Regions from separate parts of the Microbispora sp. H10670 genome, predicted to be linked through region 3. Evidence: riboswitches for the same ligand, from Rfam matches in the RefSeq annotation. Region 3 holds a riboswitch; each other region holds the start of a gene.
The links. Region 3 has a riboswitch for cyclic di-AMP ahead of HHX33_RS05400 (glycoside hydrolase family 25 protein). Riboswitches for the same ligand answer to the same signal wherever they lie in the genome.
Positions count from the first base shown of each region.

Region 1 (5,135 bases), on a different contig from region 3:
CGCGGCCGCCGCCGCGTCCCCGGCGTACGGCCCCGGCCGTACGGGTGAGGGGAGGCGCCATGCGGATCGAGGACTACGCGCTCGTCGGCGACATGCACACCGCCGCCCTGGTGGGCCGGAACGGCTCGGTCGACTGGCTGTGCCTGCCCCGCTTCGACTCCGGCGCCTGCTTCGCGGCCCTGCTGGGCGGGCACCGGGCCGGGCACTGGCTGCTGGCGCCCGCCGCGGGAGGCACCTGCGCCGGGCGCCGCTACCGCGACGGCACGCTGGTGCTGGAGACGACCTGGGACGCGCCCGGCGGGTGCGCCCGGGTCCTCGACTTCATGCCGCCGCGCCAGGAGGCGCCCGACGTCGTCCGGATCGTGGAGGGCGTGCGCGGCCGGGTGGAGATGCGTACGGAACTGCTGCTGCGCTTTGACTACGGCGAGGTGGTGCCCTGGACGCGCGAGCGCGGCGGCGAACTGGCCGTGATCGCCGGCCCGAACGCCGCGTGGCTGCAGTCTCCCGTGCCGCTGACGCAGGAGTCGCGCCCGCGCGCCGCGACCGCCTCGTTCAGCGTCGCGGCGGGGGAGCGGGTGCCGTTCGTGCTCACCTGGCAGGAGTCGTGGCGGAGCCGCCCGCACCGGCTGGAGGCCGCCGAGGAGCTGGCGAACACCGAGCGCATATGGAGGGAGTGGCTCGGCCGGTGCCGTCACCGGGGTGAGTACGCCGAGGCGGTGTCCGGCAGCCTCGTCACGCTCAAGGCCCTCACCTACGCCCCGACCGGCGGCATCGTCGCGGCGCCCACCACGTCCCTGCCGGAGCTGATCGGAGGCTCCCGCAACTGGGACTACCGCTACAGCTGGCTGCGGGACGCCGCGTTCACCCTCCAGGCGCTCATCGGGGCGGGGTACTCCGAGGAGGCGACCGCCTGGCGTGACTGGCTGCTGCGGGCCGTCGCCGGAGACCCGGCCGACCTGCAGATCATGTATACGATCGACGGCGGCCGCCGGATGCCCGAGCGGACCCTCGACCGGCTGCCGGGATACGAGGGGTCCCGGCCGGTGCGGGTCGGCAACGCCGCCGCCCGGCAGTTCCAGCTCGACGTGTACGGCGAGGTGATCGACTGCCTCTACCAGGCCAGACAGGCGGGGCTGGGGCCGGAGGAGGACGCCTGGGACCCGCCGCGCGCGTTCATGGACTATCTGGAGGGCGCGTGGCGCGAGCCGGGCAACGGGCTCTGGGAGGTGCGCGGGCCGCGCCGCCCGTTCGTGCACGCGAAGGTCCTCGCGTGGGTGGCCGCGGACCGGATGGTCGCCTCGGTGGAGCGGCAGGGGCTCGACGGTCCGGTGGGCCGCTGGCGCGCCCTGCGGGAGGAGATCCACCAGGACGTGTGCGCCCACGGGTACGACCCCGGCCGCAACACCTTCACCCAGTTCTACGGCTCCAGAGGGCTGGACGCCGCGCTGCTGCTGATCCCCCGGCTCGGCTTCCTGCCGCTGGACGACCCCCGCCTGGCGGGAACCGTCGACGCCGTGTGCCGAGAGCTCACGGAGGACGGATTCGTGCTGCGCTACCGGCCGGAGGCCGACGGGGTGGACCGGCTGCCGGGCGGGGAGGGGGTCTTCGTCCCCTGCTCCTTCTGGCTCGCGCACGCGCTCGCCCTGCTGGGCCGGCGCAGGCGGGCGCGGGCGCTGTTCGAGCGGCTGCTGTCCCTGCGCAACGACGTCGGCCTGCTGGCGGAGGAGTACGACCCCGGCCTCCGCCGCCAGGTGGGCAACTTCCCCCAGGCCTACAGCCACGTCTCGATCGTCAACACGGCGGAGGCCCTGACGGCGCCGGCGCCATCTGCCTGACAGATGTACTTCATCTGCAATCCGCGCGTCTCGCGGTCTCCCCTCCGCGCCGTCCCCGGTTGCATGATGCAAGAGAGGGGTCTCGGGCCCCCGGCCACCTGGGAGAAGAGGTGACACATCATGGTGCAACCAGGTCTGGCTCGACGCCCGGACGTCACGAAGCTGCGCCAGACGTACGACCGGGCGGGATCGACCGCCCCGGCGCAGGTCATGGACGCGGTGACGCTCCTCGCCGGCCTCTACCTCGCCATCTCGCCGTGGATCGTGGGATTCACCGGGTTCGGCGGCCTGACGGTCAACAACCTGATCGTCGGGCTGGTCGTCACGGCGCTCGCGCTGAGCTGCGCCTCCGCGTTCGGCCGGACGTACGGCGTGAGCTGGGTGACACCGGTGCTCGGCGTCTGGGCGATCATCGCGCCGTGGGTGATCAGAGGCCAGCCGGCGACCACCGCGACCATCTGGAACAACGTGGTCACCGGAGCGGTGATCTTCCTGTTCGGCCTCGGCGCGCTCGCGTTCGCGGCCAACTACCGGCAGCACGAGCACGGCCGGCGGAGAGGAGTCGGCGCACCCGGCGGTGAGTGGTAGCCGGCGCGGCAGCCCGCCGCCTGCGGTCCACGCCAGCGGTCCGACGCGGCGGGGCCGGCCGGATCGACGGGGCGTGAGAGGGCCCGAGCCCGCTCACGCCCCGCCATCGTGCTTATGGGAGTCCGAGTGCCAGACGGGCCCGTACCGGACGATGTGGCGCATATCACGATTAGGTGCCGTCAGTGCGAGGACCTGCGGAAGCATGGTGCAGAAGGTGCAGAAATGGACCTGTTTGCCGGTTTTTCGGTCGTGTCCTACTCGTGATCTACTATGCTTCCGGTCAGTACGCCGGTGCGTGGTCCTCAACCCGAGGACGACCGGCGACCGCCGAATCCCGGATGTCATCGAACCCGGGAACCGGGGACCCACGTCTCTTCTGGGGTGAATCCGGACCATCCGGTAGGGCTACTCCTGGCCCGAACCCGTCAGCTAACCCGGTAGGCGGCCAAGGAGAGGAGAGCGCGTGGAGTGTCCGCTCCACCTGCCCACCCGGTCCGGCCTCCGTCGCCGGACCACATGCCCGCCCTGGAACGTCTCCAGGCTTCCGGGGTGACGGCGCGCCCGTGACGGGCTGCCACATCTCCCGTTTCTGAATCCCGTCCGACCCCGCCCGCCCGGGGACCGCCGCGGCCGTGTCCGCCGGTGCGTCCGCCGGCGTGACGGTCGGTGTGACGGTCATGCCCGCATGCCGTCGTGCCCGGCGGCGGGTTCGTCATGTTCTGACGCGCGCCATAGGAGCCTTCGATTTCTACCGATCCGATAGCACAGCAGTTGCTCGACGCCGTACGCCCGGAGCTCGGCTACCGGGAACGGCCCGGGAAGCCGACCAAGTTCGGCGAGTGGTACGCCGACAACATCGCCATGGACTCCGACTTCAAGGCGGCTCCCTGGTGCGACATGTTCGTCTCGTGGGCGGCCAGCCGGGCGGGCGTGCAGGACCACGTCGGCGAGTTCGCGCTGACCACCCGGCACGCCAAGTGGTTCGAGCAGCAGGGCGCCTGGAGCCGCAAGCCGGAACCCGGTGCCGTGGTCTTCTTCGACTGGTCGGGGTCGAAGCGCATCAAGGACATCGACCACGTCGGCATCGTCGAGAAGGTCGTCGGCGGCAAGGTCCACACGATCGAGGGCAACGTCGACGGCGTCTGGCTCAAGCGCAAGGTGCGCGACTCCAGCAAGATCGTCGGGTACGGCCTGCCGCGCAAGGTCAAGGTGATCCCGAAGGTGACCGTCACCGTGCAGCCCGTGGCGGCGGACGCGGCGGTCCAGGGGGCGGTGGTCCAGGGGGCGGCGTCGGCCACGCGGAGCATGGCCGCGGGTCACGGGCAGCCGCCGGGCACGGCCTTCTCGCCGAGCGACGCCGTCCTGCCGGCCGGTCTGCTGTTCGCGCTCGTGTCGACCGCGGTGACCGGTCTGCGCTTCAGGGCAGCCGCGGCGGCGACGTCCGGCGGACGGCACCGCAGGGGTGGCCCGCGGCGGGAGGGGTACGGCGGCGAGCGGCGCGGCCAGGAGGTCGTGGGAGCCGGGGTGTCCGGCCCCGCCGCGGCGCAGGAGCCGTTCCACCTCCCCGGCTGACCGGCCGGAGAGGCGCCTGGGAACACTCTGGGAGTTTGAGATCGTTTGCGGATGTCTGTGAAATTCGGTGACTCGCGCGGCTAGGGTGGGCAGCCACCCGCGGAAGCCGTGGAGCCTTCCCCCGATACGACCGCTGGGAGTTGTCTCACATGTACGGGCGCGTCCCCTCACAGACGAGCCAGGATGATCAGTTTCGTCAGGAGATCCTCTCCAGCGACGAGCCGTCCGGCGCGAAGAGCAGGAAGCCCCTCGTCATCGTCGCCGTGATCCTGGTCGCCGTACTCGCGGCGGCGGGCGCGGGCTTCGCGTTGCGCGGCGCCACGGACCCGGGCCCCTCCGCGGGCGGTGCCGGGCAGCAGACGGCGCCGGCGCAGGAGAACGGCGCCGGTGATCCCGCCGAGGCGGGACCGGACTCCGGGACCGGTGCCGAGGACGGCACGGATGACGGCTCGGATGACGGCTCGGCGGGCGACGCCGAGGGTGGTGGCGCGGACGGCGGTGCGGACGGAGGCTCCGCGCAGGCGCCCGCCGGAGACGGCACGGGCACCGGCTCCGGCGCCGGTGGGTCCACCGGTCAGGCGCCCGGAGGCACGGGCCAGGCGAAGACCGGGCCGGCCGGAAAGGCGGGCGGCGGCACGAAGGGCGGCGCGGGCACCGGCTCCGGCGGAGGCGACGACACGCCCTCGACGGCCGGTGGCTCCGGCGGCCTCATCCCGGGGGAGTGCGCCGCCTCCGGATGCTGAGTCCGCATGACGACCGCGTGCCCGGCGAGTGCGCCGCCGCCGCGAACCTGGCCGGCTTCCGGCGGGCGTACCGGATCACCAGGTCCGTGCGGGCGCCGGCTCAGGAGGACGGATCGGGCCAGCCGAGCGGGAACGAGACGGTCGTGGGCGGTTCGCCGGCCGCGTCGGTGAACTCGCGCATGGCGGTGATCAGAGCCTGACGCCGGGGAGCGGGCATCCGGGCGAGTATCGCCGCGATCTCCGCCTTGCGCCGGGCCGTGACCTCGTCCACGATGCGCGAGCCGACGTCGGTCAGCCGCAGCAGCGTCTCCCGCCGGTTCTGCGGGTTCACCTCGCGCTTCAGCAGCCCGGCGGCGGCGAGGCGGTCCGCCATCCGCATCGCGGTCGAGGGATTCAC
Region 1 covers NZ_JABBWW010000021.1:112,380-117,514, reverse strand. Annotated here, with positions in the region: gene HHX33_RS26025 (glycoside hydrolase family 15 protein) at 60-1,835, shown strand; gene HHX33_RS26020 (SPW repeat protein) at 1,956-2,423, shown strand; cyclic di-AMP (ydaO/yuaA leader) riboswitch at 2,739-2,883, shown strand; gene HHX33_RS36495 (CHAP domain-containing protein) at 3,195-3,995, shown strand; gene HHX33_RS26010 (hypothetical protein) at 4,145-4,738, shown strand; gene HHX33_RS26005 (MarR family winged helix-turn-helix transcriptional regulator) at 4,839-5,135, opposite strand, start outside.
Region 1: another riboswitch for cyclic di-AMP. It lies ahead of HHX33_RS36495 (CHAP domain-containing protein); the one in region 3 lies ahead of HHX33_RS05400 (glycoside hydrolase family 25 protein).

Region 2 (5,135 bases), on a different contig from region 3:
CGGAATCACCAGCCCGCTGCGCGTCGTGACCGTCCGCTGCCGAGCACCGTCGTCGCCTGCCGGGTTGACCCGCATGTCGACGCCCGCGCATCTGGTCCACCGGTTGTACTCGGCCCTGACGGCCACCCGGGCGCCGGGCGTCGGCGGACCGCTCGCCGGCACGACGGGATTCCCGGTCCATGCGGGACACTCGCCGTACGCCCTGCAGAGCCTGACCACATCGGCGTACGAGCTGGTGGGCAGGGTCGCGCCGAACAGCAACTCCCATTCCAGGATCAGCCGTGCCTGCCCGATGGTCTTGATCACGTCCGGCATGGAGGGCACCCACAACCAGCAGCCCGCGATGGCGGTGTCCGCCAGTGCCTGCCGGGACGCGTCCTTCATGTTCTCCGCGATGCCGAACGCACGGACGAACTCGTGCTGTGCTCGCTCGACGAGCGCGTACCGGTCGTAGGCGGTGCGCCATTGGTCCCGTAGGTCCCGCATATACCGGCGCCCTGCGGCCATGTGCTCGTCGAACTCCCGTACCGGGATCAGGTCGACCTTCCGCCCCACCGCCGCGATCTGCCGCTCCAGCACGTCCAGCCGCCGGCCGATCCGCTGCACCCCCGCGTCGGGCCGGTTCCGCACGCCGACCACGGCGTCGATCACCTGGTGCGCGACGATCGCCCAGTTGGCGTCGTCCCACGCGCCCTGCTGGAGCAGCGCGGTGACGGCCGCCTTGGTGGCGATCGCGCCCAGCGCGACGGCGAGCTCGATCGACATGCTCGAAGGCTAGACAGGCCTCTGACGCTCCGCATGAGTACCTCCCTACTCACATCAGGTGCGATAGAGGTGTCAGGGTGAACGTCGGCCGGCATGAGGAGAGCGACGCATGACCTTCGTGAAGGACGTCGAGACCCGTGGCATGCGCCACTGCGAGACGACGGCGCTGGGGGTGCTGTTGCGGCACGAGGGGCTCGATCTGTCCGAGCCCATGCTGTTCGGGCTGGGGTCGGGCCTGTCCTTCGTCTACTGGGACAGCAAGGCCATGCCGATCCCCTTCCTCGGCGGCCGGGTCAAGCCGTTCGAACTCACCAGGAACCTGGCCGCCCGGCTGGAACTGACGCTGGCGACCGAGGAGACCACCTCGTCGCGCAAGGCGTGGGAGAACGTGGCCTCCCGCGTCGACGCGGGCCGGCCGGTCGGCCTCCAGCTCGACTGCTACCACCTGGACTACTTCCGCTCCAAGGTGCACTTCGGTGGTCATGTCGTCGCGATGTACGGCTACGACGAGCACGAGGTCTACCTGGTGGACACCGACCAGCAGGGCGGAGCGGTACGCACCGGCCGGGACGGCCTCGCCAGGGCGCGGGCCGAACGCGGCCCGATGACCGCCAGGAACCGGTCCTTCACCATCACCCTGCCGGCCCGCCCGCTCAACTGGCAGGACCACATCATTCCCGCCATCCGGGACTGCGCCGACGCCTTCCTCGCCGCTCCCATCGCGAACCTGGGCCACCGCGGCATCGAGAAGGCCGGCAAGCTGGTGCCCGGATGGCTGCTACGCGCCGCCGAGCCGCGGCGGGACCTGCCGCAGGCCGCTCTCCTCATGGAGAAGGGAGGAACCGGCGGCGCCCTGTTCCGCGCCCTCTACCGCGACTTCCTCGACGAGTGCACCCGGCTGATCGACGACGGCGGCCTCCGCACCGGTCACCGCCTGTACGCCGAGGCCGCCGGCCTCTGGACGGAGGTGTCCGTCCTGATCGCGAAGGCGGGAGAAAGCGGTGACGCGGGACACCTGGAGCAGGCCGGGGTCATCCTCCGCGACCTATCGCGCCTGGAGGAGGACGCCATGCGGGTGCTCCGTCAGCTGTAGGGGATCGGGTCAGTTCCTCCGCTGGAGGAGGAGCGTGACGAACCCCAGGATGCCCCGGTAACCGCGCAGCCACATGTCGCGGTGCTCCAGAGCCGCCGTGCGAGCGTCGTCGGCGTCCGGGCCGGAGTGCTCGTTGGCCCAGCGCAGCAGCGTGCCCGTCCAGGACCACTCGTACTCGTCCCATTCGGCCAGGTCGCTGGTGTACGCGTGGACCACGTCGAAACCGGGGGACTCGGCGGCGGCGACGGTGCCGGGCAGGTCGAGGAACTCCGACTTCGCGGCGCCCAGCCGGGTGAGCGCCTCCGCGGTCGGCTCGCGCTCCCAGAATCCCTCGCCCACCAGTGCCAGCCCGTTCGGCCGCAGGTAACGGCGGACGTGCTCGACGGTCGGGACGAGCCCGCCGAACGCGTGCGTGGCTCCGACGCAGAGCACCAGGTCGTACTGCTCGGCGACCGGGAAGTCGGCGGCCGGCCGCTCGTGGAACCGGATGCGCTCCCAGACGCCCTGGACCTCGGCCGCCTGCTCCGCCGCCTTGAGGCCGAGCGCGGAGATGTCCACACCGTCGGCGGTCGCGTCCTGGTAGAGCGCCAGCGCGCGCAGCGTCCAGGCCGCCTCGCCACAGCCGAGATCGAGGATTCTCGCCCCCTCGGCCAGCCGGGCCCGGCGCAGCAGCCGGGTCACGTTGGCACCGGAGACCGGCGCGGCGATGGGGTGGTCCCGATGAGCGAGATGGCTGATCAGCTGGCGGTCCATGGCCCAATCCTTCCGCATCCCCGAACCCTTGCGGCAAGCCGAATCCGCCCTTACGGGCGGCGCCGGGACGACCGCCGGCGTGCCGCCGGCCTGGCCGGCCCCCGGCGGGGACGCGGTCACGTGTGACCGGACGTCCCCGCCGGGGTGTCGTCCACGACGCCGGGGTCACACGCCGGGGCGTACGGCGGTGACGAAGTTGCTCCTCCAGTAGCCCTTGAGGCGGTCGACCCTGACCACCGCGCCGGAGTGGGGAGCGTTGATCACTTTCTTGTTCCCCATGTACATGCCCACGTGGCCGCCGCCACTGGTGAAGATGAGGTCGCCCGGCTTGAGACGCGCCAGGGAGACCTTCTTCTTGACGGCGTTGAGCATCGACCACGTCGTACGCGGGATCTTGACGCCGGCCTTGCGCCAGGCGAACTGGACCAGCCCGGAGCAGTCGAACGCCCCCGGGCCCGTGGCGCCCCAGACGTAGGGATCGCCGATCTGCTTTTTCGCCACCTTGATGGCGAGTTCGGCCTTCTCCTGCTGGACAGCGGCCTTGGTGAGCTTCGTGTTCACGGAGGACTCCGCCGTGGAGGCCGTGGGAGCCTCTCCGGCGTACGGGGTGAACGCCGTGACGGGGGGCTCGGGCGGGATGGCCGTCGAGTCCGGGGGCGGGGCTGTCACGGTCCCCGTGACGGCGCCGGCGGGCAGGGCGCCGAAACCTGCCAGGGAGAGGGTGAGCGCTGCGCTACCGACCGTGACGCAGGCAGCGCGAAGCAGAGTGGTGGGGTTGGCGGACAGGGGGATCTCTCCTAGGGTCTTCCGCTTGCGCCTACCGGGTTAGCTGACGGATTCGGGCAGGGAAGTCGCCCTACAGCGCTTACGCGCCGATTCACCCCGGACCTTCGGATGGAAGGTCGATTGGTTCCCCGGCTCCGAGCCTCCTTGCTGCACGGATTCGGCATCACCGGCGCCCAGGGGGGCGGGAGAGGGCATGGCGCCGGTGACAGTGGATGCGCTTTCCGAACACGGGCTGGCCGGGTTCGTTGGGCAAGGAAACTACCAAGGCGCGCCGTATTGCCGCAAAGGGGGCAAATAGGATTATGACCGCATAAAGGGGTCATAAAGCGAGGAGCCGCAGGTCAGGGCGGGTGTGGTAGGCGGAAACGTGACGCTCGTCACACCGGCTGATCGGCCTTCCGCAGGTCGCCAAGGCGCGCGAAACCGGCCGATGGGTGTCTTCCACCGGCCGCGGGCGATCCCGAAGCACCGGCCACGCCGTCGGTGCACGGCGTGGCGAGGTCAGGCGGTCACTGCGTACGCCAGAACGTGCCGTTGGCCGAGGGGTCGTCGGGGTCGCCCTGCGGGACGGTGAAGCCCGCGCCCCACATCGTCGTCGTTCCCGGCCTGCGGGCGACGGAGAACACGACGGCGTCGGTGCCGGACTTCCGGAGGAGCCGGGCCTGTCGCCACGTCGAGCCGGTGACCTGCCACAGGGTGGGGTTCCAGTTGCCCTGCAGGACCCAGACGCCGCCCCTGCCGTCGGGCTCCACCTCGGTGTACGGCTGGGCGTTGGCGGAGCCGATGGAGACGGTCCACGACCTGCCGTTCCAGTGCATGACCAGGGTGCGGCCGAAGTCGACGTCGTCGCCCTGCTCGTCGGCGCCCTCCCAGCTGACCCCGCCGACGACCCACACGTTCTTCGATCCCACGACCGCGATGTCCTGGATGGTCACGACGGCGTCCGGCGCGGGAAGGGCGAGCGCCGGAGCCGGGACCAGGGTCCAGGACGTCCCGTTCCACCGCATGATCGAGGGACGGTTGCCCTTGACGCCCGCCGCCCAGGCCACGCCGGCCTTGTACGCGTCGACGGCGGAGGCGCGGCCCGGCAGCCGGACGCTCTTCCAGGAGGACCCGGTCCAGTGCCTCGCCGTGGCGGCCGTCCCGGCGACCGCCCAGACGTCCTTCGCGCCCGTCGCGTCGGCGTCCGTCGCCGAGAAGCCACTGCCCAGGGCGATCGTGGTCCATCCGCGGCCGTTCCAGCGCGCGGCCCTGCCCTCGCCGAAGACCCACGCGTTCGTGCCGGAGGTGGCCGTCACGGCCCGCAGCTCGTACGGCGGGCTGTTCGGGATGACCCGCCAGGATCGGCCGTCGAACCGCTGGACGAGACCCCGCTGCCTGCCGTTCACGACCCGGTGCCCGGCCGCCCACACCGACCCGTTGCCCAGGACCGTCACGTCGTTGAGCACGTCGTCCCCGGGCAGCGTGTTCACCCTGACCGGCTTCCACGTGGGCGCGGGCGCATCCGCCTGGCGGCCCTGATAGCCCAGGTGGCCCTGGTGGGCCGCACCGGACGCGGCCACGGGCGGCACGCTCGCCAGGCCGAGAACCATCACCCCTGTGACGACTGCGGTACGCATGACGCTCCCCTCCGTTCGCCCATATGACGTCCGATCGAGGACATTCGTTCACCGGGCGGCCACGCGACTTCCGGCGCGGGCGCGGTGGAATCGGCCTGTCCGCGTGCGAAAACGACAAG
Region 2 covers NZ_JABBWW010000001.1:98,171-103,305, reverse strand. Annotated here, with positions in the region: gene HHX33_RS00470 (hypothetical protein) at 1-765, opposite strand, end outside; gene HHX33_RS00465 (BtrH N-terminal domain-containing protein) at 875-1,858, shown strand; gene HHX33_RS00460 (SAM-dependent methyltransferase) at 1,868-2,611, opposite strand; gene HHX33_RS34805 (C40 family peptidase) at 2,777-3,172, opposite strand; cyclic di-AMP (ydaO/yuaA leader) riboswitch at 3,411-3,570, opposite strand; gene HHX33_RS00450 (hypothetical protein) at 3,907-5,016, opposite strand.
Region 2: another riboswitch for cyclic di-AMP. It lies ahead of HHX33_RS34805 (C40 family peptidase); the one in region 3 lies ahead of HHX33_RS05400 (glycoside hydrolase family 25 protein).

Region 3 (5,135 bases):
GCTGACCGCCGCGCTGCTGCTCCTGCTGCACGCGATCTTCCTGACCACCGGCTTCCTGACCGCCGGCGGCTCGCCCGCCGCCGCTCAGGGCATATCCCAGTCTGCCGGCGGGCTCCGCCTCACGGGCGCGCCCGCCGCCGCGGAGACCGCGGGCGTGCGGGGCGCCGCAGCGGCCTTCGGCCAACCGCCGGCCACGACGGGCACCTCACATCACGCGGCGCGTGCCTGGCCCTCGGCGGTCGGCGACGCCCGCCTCTCGATCACGCGCCTCTCGATCTCCCGCAGCACGACCGCCGCACCTACAGCAGCGCGGCCCACGACCGCCCGCCCTGTAAGGGCGGAGGACACGAGCGCGCGGAACACGACGGCGCGGCACTGGGGGTCGCCCAGCGCGGGGCGGCCCGCGCACAGTGACCAGCCCCGGATCCACGCGGGTCCGGGCGGCCCCGGCGCCACCGCCGGGCCGGTCCTGCCGCCCGCCTCCGCGTCGCCGCGCGGGGGCACCCGGGTCACCCGAGCCGGCCCGGATCACGACGATCGCCCCGCCCAGCGCCCGCGCCGCACGACGGCCGCGCGGGCTCCTCCCTCCACGGCGTACTGAGGCCCTTTTCTCTCCTCGTACCTGCCTGTGGAGGCACAATGTCACGTGCGCCTTTGTGGCGCGCGGTGGCGGCGCTCGCCGTCATCGCCACCTCACTGCTGCTCGCCCTCACCATGGCCCCGCGCCTCGGGCTCGACCTGCGCGGCGGCACCCAGCTCGTCTTCGAGACGAAGGACTCCCCCACGGTCAGGGCGGACGCCGACGCCACCGACCGTGCCCTCGACGTGCTCCGGCGCCGTGCGGACGCCCTCGGAGTCGTCGATCCCACCCTGGTCCGCTCCGGCGAGAAGCGGATCATCGTGGAGCTGCCCGGCGTGCTCGACCCGCGCGAGGCCGCCGAGGTCATCGGCAAGACCGCCCAGCTCAACTTCCACCCGGTGCTCGGCCCGGCCGGGGACGGCGACAAGGACGCGGTCGCCGACGAGAGCGGCCAGAAGCTGAAGCTCGGCCCGGTCGCCCTCAGCGGGGCCGGCGTCACCGACGCCGCCGCCGGCACCGACCCCCAGCTCGGGCCCGGCTGGTTCGTGACGATCGACTTCCGGGAGGCGGGCCCCTGGCGGGAGCTGACCGGCAAGGCGGCCTGCGAGCCGATCGGCGATCCCAGGCGCAGGGTCGCCATCGTGCTCGACGACGAGATCATCTCCTCGCCCCAGGTGAACGAGACCGTGACCTGCGGGGCGGGCATCCCCGGCGGCACCACCCAGATCACCGGGTCGTTCTCCGCCGAGGAGGCGCAGAACCTCGCCGTGCTCGTCAAGGGCGGGTCGCTCCCGGTGCCCTTGGAGCTGGTCGAGCAGCGTACGGTCGGCCCCACCCTCGGCGCCGACGCGATCGCGGCGAGCGCCAAGGCGGGCGTCGCCGGGGTGATCCTCACCGCGGTGTTCATCGGCCTCGTCTACCGCCTGGTGGGCCTGCTGGCCGCGGTCGCGCTGGCCTGCTACGGCCTGATCTCGTACGCGGGACTGGTGGCGATGGGCGCCACGCTCACGCTGCCCGGCCTCGCCGGGTTCGTCCTGGCGATCGGCATGGCCGTGGACGCCAACGTGCTGGTCTTCGAACGGGCCAGGGAGGAGTACGGCGCGGCGCCCCGCCGGGGCCTCAAGGCCGCCCTGGACCGGGGGTTCAAGAAAGCCTGGAGCGCGGTCGCCGACTCCAACATCACCACCCTGCTCGCCGCCGGGCTGCTTTTCTGGCTGGCGTCGGGGCCGGTGAAGGGCTTCGGCGTGACGCTGGCGATCGGCGTGCTCGCCTCGCTGATCTCGGCCATGCTGATCACCCGGGTGCTCGCCGCCGCCCTGATCGGCAGGTTCGGCCCGGGGGTGTCGGGCCTCGGCTCGATCGGCCGGGTCAGGACCTGGCTGACCCGGCGGAACCCCGACCTGATGCGGGCGGGGCGGCGCTGGCTCGCCGTCGCGGCCGGGCTGCTCGTGCTGGTGGGCGCGGGGCTGGTCACCCGCGGCCTGAACTACGGCGTCGAGTTCACCGGCGGGCGGATCGTGGAGTTCGGCACGAGCAGGCCGGTCGACGTCGCCGCGGCCCGGCAGGCGGTGTCGGACGCCGGGTTCCCCACGGCCGTCGTGCAGCGGTCGGACGACGCGATCTCCGTACGGACCGGGCAGATCACCGCCGACGACGTCGTCCGCGTCGAGGAGGCCCTGGACCGGCGCGTCGGGGAGGTCACCAAGCAGCGCGACGAGCTCGTCGGGCCGAGCCTGGGCGCGGAGCTGCGCCGCAACGCGCTCATCGCGCTCGGCGTCGCGCTCGCGGCGCAGCTCGCCTACCTGGCGTTCCGGTTCCGGTGGACGTTCGGCGCCGCGGCCGTGGCGGCGCTGTTCGTGGACGCGGCCGTCGTCGTGGGCACGTTCGCCTGGCTGGGCAAGCCGATCGACGGCGTCTTCCTCGCCGCGATGCTGACGATCATCGGGTACTCGGTCAACGACAAGGTCGTGCTCTTCGACCGGGTCCGCGAGCTGTGGCCGGTGTCGCGGGGGACGCCCTTCGGGCGGGTGGTGAACACGGCGATCCTGCAGACCGTGCCGCGTACGGTGAACACGGGGCTCGGCGCGCTGTTCATCCTGGCGGCGCTGGCGGTGTTCGGCGGCGACTCGCTGCGCGACTTCGCGATCGCCCTGCTGATCGGCATCGTGGCGGGCACGCTGTCGTCGTCGTTCGTGGCGGGGCCGGCGGCGATCGAGCTGGAGAGGCGCGCCGGTCAGCCGCCGCCCGCGCCCGCCGCTCCGCGTCGCCGGCCCGTGGCCCGCGACGGATCGGGCGCGGTGGTCTGATGTGGTCAGGGATGGTCTGAAAGCGGTCTGAGAATGGTCCCGGGGCGGGCGGCGCCCGCCCCGGGACCACGGAGCCTCAGTGGCGGCCGAGGGCGCGCAGCTCGAGAGGGCTCAGCGCGGAGACGTTCTGGTCGATCGGCGAGTCGGTGTACTGGTGGATCGCCCAGCTCTTCCAGTCGGCCGGCGGGGTGATGTCGCCCGGGTTCCGGCTGTAGTGGGCCACCCACAGCGGATAGTCGCCCAGGCCGCGGCCGTACTTGTCGGCGAAGTTCCAGCCGCTGTAGAACATCGGCCGGACGCCGGTCTTGGCGGTCACGTACTCCAGCCATTTCCTGGCCCAGGCGTTGACGCGCTGCACCGACTGGCCGTCGGCGGTCTCCAGGTCGAGCACGAGGATGTCGCCGGGCTTGCCCGGCTGCGCGTTCACCACCCGGAGGAAGTGGTCGGCCTCGGCGATCGGGTCGTTGGAGGGGTGGCCGTAGTGGTAGACGCCGCGGACGATCCCCTTCTTGTCCAGCTCCCGCCAGTGCCGGGGGAAGGACGAGTCGACCCAGTCCAGGCCTTCGGTCGCCTTGATGAAGCCGAACTGCGCCCGGCTGTTGATCCAGTCGTGGTCGGCCTCGTAGCCGGAGACGTCCTGGCCGTACGTGTGCGGGTTCGCGTAGGCGGGAGCGGGCGCGGCCGCGGTGGCGGCTAGCGTGGCGGCGGTGAGGGTGGCCGTGCCGGCCGTGACCGCGAGTGCCGCCGCGGCGAGGGCGGCGCGCAGGCGGCGGGCGGAGGGCCGCCCGGCGGGAGAGAACCTGATGGTGGGCATGACGCGGTTGAGCTCCTTGCTTCCATGCCGCCTACCGGGTTAGCTGACGGGTTCGGGCAGGAAGTGCCCTACGGGCGCATCTGGGGGCCTGCGCGCCGATTCACCCCGAGAAGTGGGTCCCCGGCTCCGCGGAACGCGGATTCGGCGGCCGCGCGCACAGAAGAGCGCACGGTCCGGGCAACGACACGGCAACGGAGGCGACGCGGATGTCACCGGTACCCATGCCGTGGCACCTAAAGGTACATACAGCTCAACAATGGTGTAAACCTGACAAAACCTGTTTTTACCTGGGAAGACTCGTCATGCAGGCCGCCCCGTTGGACGGGATCCCGTGCGGCGCGGCGCCGAGGGGGTTTGTAAGTTCGTGACCTGAGCGCTGAGTCACCGGACCAGAGCCGCACCAAAGGCACACCGGAGCCACCGGACCGCACGCGAGAGGTGAACCCATGACCGCAGCTTCCGCCGGCCCCGGCCTCGGCGACCCCGGCTCCGGAGACGCGCCGCCGCCGTCGCCCGCGGAGTTCCGCCGCGCGCTCGGGATGTTCGCGACCGGCGTGACCGTGGTCACGGGTCTCGACGACGGCGATCCGGTGGGGTTCGCCTGCCAGTCGTTCGCGTCGGTGTCCCTCGAACCACCGCTCGTGCTCTTCTGCGCCGACCACAAGGGCCGCGCCTGGCCGCGGATCAGGAAGTCCGGCCGCTTCTGCGTCAACGTCCTCGGCGAGGAGCAGGTCGACGTGTGCGCCAGGTTCGGATCGAGCAACGGCGACAAGTTCGCCGGGCTCGCCTGGGACCTGTCCCGCTGGGGCACGCCCGCCCTGCGGGACGTGCTGCTGCGCGTCCACGGCGAGGTCCGGGAGGTGCACGTGGCCGGAGACCACGACGTGGTGATCGGCCTCGTCCGCGAACTCGAACCCGTCCATCCGGAGCAGCGGCCGATGCTGTTCTTCCGCGGCAGGTTCGGCGTGTACCACGACGACCCCGCCACGGCGCTCGGGCCCAACCTGTGGGGCTGGGGCGACCACTGGGGATGAGGCCGCGCGGGGGGCGGGGCCGTGACCTGCCGGTGACTTGATAGCCTGCCTGCTCCGCGAGTTCGGCGGACAGGCGGTGAATCGGGGGCCTGATGCGGGAGGGGCGGGTACGGCTCGGCGGAGCGCTGGACACGGCCGGGATCCTGTTCGCCGCGATCTTCTTCTGCCTGTCCCTCACTCCGTCGCTGCTGCCCCGCTCGTGGCCGCTGCAGGGGATCATCGCGGGGGTGCTGACCGCGACCGGATACCTGGCCGGCGTGACCGCCGGCGCCCTGGCCCGCCGGAGCGCCGCCCCGGTCGTCCGGCGGTATGCCGGGGCCCGGTGCGCGGGATGGCGCGAGGGGTGGCGCCGTACAGGACGGCGGCGGGTCCGCCGCCTGGTCGCGACGTTCGGCTGCGGG
Region 3 covers NZ_JABBWW010000002.1:371,174-376,308, forward strand. Annotated here, with positions in the region: gene HHX33_RS05390 (hypothetical protein) at 1-601, shown strand, start outside; gene secD (protein translocase subunit SecD) at 640-2,886, shown strand; gene HHX33_RS05400 (glycoside hydrolase family 25 protein) at 2,963-3,700, opposite strand; cyclic di-AMP (ydaO/yuaA leader) riboswitch at 3,714-3,857, opposite strand; gene HHX33_RS05405 (flavin reductase family protein) at 4,147-4,734, shown strand; gene HHX33_RS05410 (alpha/beta hydrolase) at 4,827-5,135, shown strand, end outside.

Region 4 (5,135 bases), on a different contig from region 3:
GAAGGGCGGCCAGGTTCGCGAGGTACTTGATGAAGGGAATCCACGACAGGAACTGGAAGGCGAAGAGCACTCCGGCGCGCTTCATCGCCGCGTCCTGGGGCAGCCCCGCCGCGGTCAGCGTTCCGCCGACCGGGACGACCTTGATGCCCATCGCCATCTTGCCGAGGGTCTGCCCGCGTGAGCGCAGCATGAAGAACTCGTAGACGGCCATCACGACGCCCCCCAGCACGGCGACGAGCAGCGCGGCCAGGAAGGCCCCGCTCTCCAGGGTCGTGACGCCGGTCGTCGGGTCGATGCTGGCGGCGGTGAACACCAAGCCCCCGATGACGGCGCTGAGGATCATGTAGGGGATCCCGACGACGACACCGTCGATCAGCCGGGCGACGAGGCGCTGCCACCACTCCGCCAGCGGGGCCGGCGCGCCGGGCGGGATCGCCCCCTGCGGCGCGTACGACTGCCCGTAGGCGGGCTGGCCGTACCCCGGCGTGGCCTGCCCGCCGCCGTAGCCGGGCTGGCCGTACTGCTGCTGGCCGTACTGCTGCTGACCATAGCCCTGCTGCGGAGCCTGCTGGCCGTAACCCTGCTGCTCGTAGCCCTGCTGGCCGTACGCCTGCGAGCCGGATGCCTGCGGGCCGGTCTGCTGGCCGTACTGCTGGTAGCCCCCCTGCGACTGCTGGCCGTAGCCGCCCGTCGGCTGGCCCTGCTGCTCGCCGTAACCCTGTTGCTGGCCGTACCCGCCCTGGGAGGACTGGCCGTACTGCTGCTGGCCGTAGCCCTGCTGCGACGCCTGCTGACCGTACTGCTGGCCGTAGCCCTGCTGCGACGCCTGCTGCGGGGCCTGCTGGCCGTACTGCTGGCCATAGCCCTGCGGGCCCGTCTCCTGGCCATAACCCTGCTGGCCATAACCGCCCTGGGAGGACTGGCCGTACTGCTGCTGGCCGTAGCCCTGCTGTGAAGCCTGCTGGCCGTACCCCTGCGGGCCGGTGTCCTGGCCATAACCCTGCTGGCCGTACCCGCCCTGCGAAGACTGGCCGTACTGCTGCTGCTGACCATAGCCCTGCTGCGGGGTCTGCTGACCGTACTGCTGGCCATAGCCCTGCTGGCCGGTGTCCTGGCCATAACCCTGCTGGCCGTACCCGCCCTGTGAAGGCTGGCCGTACTGCTGCTGACCGTATCCGCCCTGGCCTGAGTCCTGGCCGGGAGTCTGCTGCGGGCCCGTCTGCTGTGCCCGATAGCCGACGACCGTGGCCTCGGGGTCGTAGTCCTGGGAAGGTCTGTCCGGGTTGTACCCGTGGTTCGAAGGCGGCGGTGGCGTCCCGTCCGACTCGTCCTGGGGGTACGGCGGCTGTCCGGTGCTCACCGTGTCACCTCGTTTCGAAGACGCATGCGCCGCATCTCAGTAGCACACGCTGATACCGCCAAAAGTAGCGACACGCGTATCAACAGTCACCTTTGCAGCGACTGACCATGACCGTCAAGATCAGCCACCAATGTCGGCATTATGACTCAATGGCGATCGAGATGCAGCAGCATTCGCGTGTTCCCCAGTGTGTTCGGCTTGACATGCTCCAGGTCGAGGAACTCGGCGACTCCTTCGTCGTACGACGCGAGGAGTTCCGCGTACACCTCGGGCGACACGGGGGTGCCCTGAATCTCGGTGAAACCATGGCGCGCGAAGAACTCCACGGCGAACGTGAGGCAGAAGACCCTGCGTACGCCGAGGCCGCGCGCGGCGTCGATGAGCGAGGCGACGATCCGGTAGCCGACGCCTCCACCGCGCACCGCCGGATCCACCGCGACGGTCCTGATCTCGGCCAGGTCCTCCCAGAGCACGTGCAGCGCGCCGCAGCCGACGACCTCTCCGCCGATCTCCGCGACCCAGAACTCCTGGACGTCCTCGTACAGCGTGACCGTGCTCTTCTTCAGCAGGCGCGGCCCGACGCCCGAGTACGCGTCGACGAGGCGGCGGATCGCCCTGACGTCCGGGGTCCTGGCCCGGCGCACCATAACGCCCCTGGCGCCGGATCCGCTCGGTGTCTGTGCGGCGACCTGCTCCATGAACGGCCAGCCTAGTGCCCCTCCCGCCGTCCCCCTCGCCTGTCGCGCGCGGATCGGCGTAGGCGGCTCCGATTTACGGTCAACCCCAAACGGTCCGTCCGACATCGCGCCTGACGTTCTGTAGCCACCGGAATACGGATCGACGCCGGATCGGACCCCGTGACGCACGTCTGGCCGCGCATCGATTTTCTCTGCTTCCGACCAGCACCTCAGATGTCACCAAAGCACCACAAACCCAGGTAGACCAGCCGGTATCACTGATCAACTCGTGACCCTAGCGTGATCATTTGGTTGTCAAACGTAGACGGGTTTGCGAGTTCTGGTTGAGCAACAACTCAGGGTGCACTATCGTCCAGCGACGATGCCGATCGTCGTGAGCGATCTCGACGATCGGGCGCCGAATCCTCGAAGCGCCGGTGCCCGAACCCTGTCGGGGGCCGGGTGCGGAGAGGAGCCGGGGACCCAATCCATGGGATCAGGATCGGTTCAGGTTCAGATCGTCCAGGGGTGAATCCGCAAGGTAGGGCTGCTCCGGCCCGAACCCGTCAGCTAACCCGGCAGGCGCTCGGCAGTGCCCAGCCGCACGACCCGTCACGACGACGCCGGCCGGTGCGGGGGCACCTATGGGAGAGGAGCTCGGTTGCGCATGCGTGGAGGACGGCAGGCGGGCAGGCACGCCCGTCGCCGACGGCCCGGATCCGGCCCGGCCGGTCCAGGTGCCATCCGGCGGTTCACCTTCGTCGGAGTCGCGCTCGCCGCGGTCACATTCGGCGCTCCGGTGGTCCGCGCGACCGCCGACCCGAAGCCGAGCCTCAAGGAGCTCGCCGCGGAGGTGGAGGACCTCTACAGCGAAATCGAGACACTCACCGAGCAGTACAACGGCGAGCGGGTGCGTCTGAAGGCGGCCGAGCGGTCCGCCGATCTCGCCAAGAAGAACCTCGCCAAGAGCGAGGCCGAACTGGAGACCCGCCGGCAGAGGGCGAGCGCCCTCGCCCAGCACTCCTACATGACCAACGGGCTCGGCAACGCCCTGGTGCTCGTGAAGTCCACGGACCCGCGGCAGTACCTCGACCAGGCCTCCACGACGTACGCGCTGGAGTTACAGCAGAGCCAGGAGGTCGCGGAGGTCAGCAAGGCGATGGACGCCGCCGCGCGGGCCAAGTCCAGCGCCGCCGCCCGCCAGAGCGAGGTCAGGAAGCTGCTGGACGGCCTCGACACGCGGCGCGACAAGATCACGAAGCTGATCAAGAAGACCGAGAGCAGCCTCTACCGGCAGGTCTCGCGAGAGGTCGGCACCGAGACGCGCAGGAAGATGTCGTTCCCCATCGTGGGGGGCGGCAAGGCCGCCCAGGCGGCGCGCTGGGCCCTCGCGCAGCAGCTCAAGCCGTACGTCTGGGGCGCGGAAGGGCCGCGCTCGTTCGACTGCTCCGGCCTGGTGATGGCCGCCTACCAGTCCGTCGGCATCAGCCTGCCCCACTACACGGGCGACCAGTGGACGGCCGGCACGCACATCTCCCGCGACCAGCTCCGCCCCGGCGACCTCGTGTTCTTCTACTCCGACCTGCACCATGTGGGCCTCTACATCGGCGGCGGCTACATGGTCCACGCGCCGCGCACCGGTGACGTCATCCACATCGCGAAGATCGCCGGACGGCCGTTCGCGGGCGGCGTGCGCGTCGCCGACTGATCACACGCATGATCGAGGTGCACGACCACCGTTCACCGGCCGCGCCCGCGTGCGCGGCCGGACGAGTTCGGGACGTGCTCAGATGAGACGGCGGCGGGCGGCCCAGGCGACGGCCTCGATAGCGGTCGCCACGCCGATCCGGTCGCAGATGCAGCGCAGCCGCCGCCGCACCGTACGGCCGCTGACGTCGAGGCTGCGGCCCACCCGGTCGGCGGTGACGCCCTTCGCCAGCTCGGCGAGCAGCAGTAGGTCCTCCTCGGTGAGACCGGCACGCTCAAGGTCCGAGGCGAGATCCTCACCCCGGTAGACGACCTCCGGATAACCCATCGTCCGCCCTCCCCACGACGATGATTCGTCGGCCCACCCTCCAGGGACGGTAAACGCCTTTGCTGAAGGCCGTCAAGGTGCGGCGGCGGGCCGCCGGTCATACGCATCCCTGGCGGCCTCCACGTCCTCCATGTGGATCTCCGCCCAATTCTTGATCGCTTCCAGTAGCGGCATCAGGTTCTCGCCCAGGGGAGTGAGCCGGTAGTCGACACGTACCGGCACCGACGGGGTGACCGTACGCGAGACCAGTCCGTCGCGTTCCATCGTCCGCAACGTCTGCGTGAGCATCTTCTGACTCACCCCGGCGATCGTCCTCGCCAGTTCGCTGTAGCGGAGGGACCCGCGGGCGAGCGCGGTCAGCACGAGACTCACCCACTTGTCGCTGAGCGCGTCGAGCAACTGCCGGGACGGGCAGGTCGCCACGTACGCGTCGTACCGCCGCCGCGCCTCCTCCCGCCGCTGGGCCGCCGTCCGGGTGGGCATGATCTTCCCTCCGCCTCCGTTACGCACCTCGGGGTGCCTACTTACCGAAAGAGAGTAACTCTTCATAGCCTCCTGTCGTACGGAGAGGAGGACACATGAGAGCACTGGTGGGGCGGGACGGAGTCGTACGGGTGGCCGAGGTGCCCGAGCCCGAGCCGGGGCCGGGACAGGTGCGGATCCGGGTGGAGGCGGCGGCCGTCAACCCGATCGACCTCTTCACGGTCTCCGGCGCCCTTCCCGACCACGGACTCACGCCCCGGCTCGACACCTACGCCCTGGGCTGGGACGTGGCAGGGGTGATCGACCGGGTGGGACCGGGGGTGACGGCGGCCGGCCCGGGTGATCGGGTCATCGGCCTGTCGGACCGGCTGACGGACCCGATCAAGGCCCAGGCCGAACTGGTCGTGCTGGACGAGCACGCCGTCGCGGCCGCGCCCGCGGGGATGCCCGCGATCGAGGCGGCGACGCTGCCGCTCAACACACTGACCGCCGTGCAGGCGCTCGACCTCGCCGGGCTCGCCGAAGGCGAGAGCCTGCTCGTGACGGGGGCGGCCGGGGGCCTCGGCGGTTATCTGGTGGA
Region 4 covers NZ_JABBWW010000038.1:2,599-7,733, forward strand. Annotated here, with positions in the region: gene HHX33_RS37535 (RDD family protein) at 1-1,360, opposite strand, end outside; gene HHX33_RS31990 (amino-acid N-acetyltransferase) at 1,507-2,058, opposite strand; cyclic di-AMP (ydaO/yuaA leader) riboswitch at 2,484-2,637, shown strand; gene HHX33_RS31995 (NlpC/P60 family protein) at 2,705-3,745, shown strand; gene HHX33_RS32000 (LuxR C-terminal-related transcriptional regulator) at 3,824-4,072, opposite strand; gene HHX33_RS32005 (winged helix-turn-helix transcriptional regulator) at 4,145-4,555, opposite strand; gene HHX33_RS32010 (NADP-dependent oxidoreductase) at 4,651-5,135, shown strand, end outside.
Region 4: another riboswitch for cyclic di-AMP. It lies ahead of HHX33_RS31995 (NlpC/P60 family protein); the one in region 3 lies ahead of HHX33_RS05400 (glycoside hydrolase family 25 protein).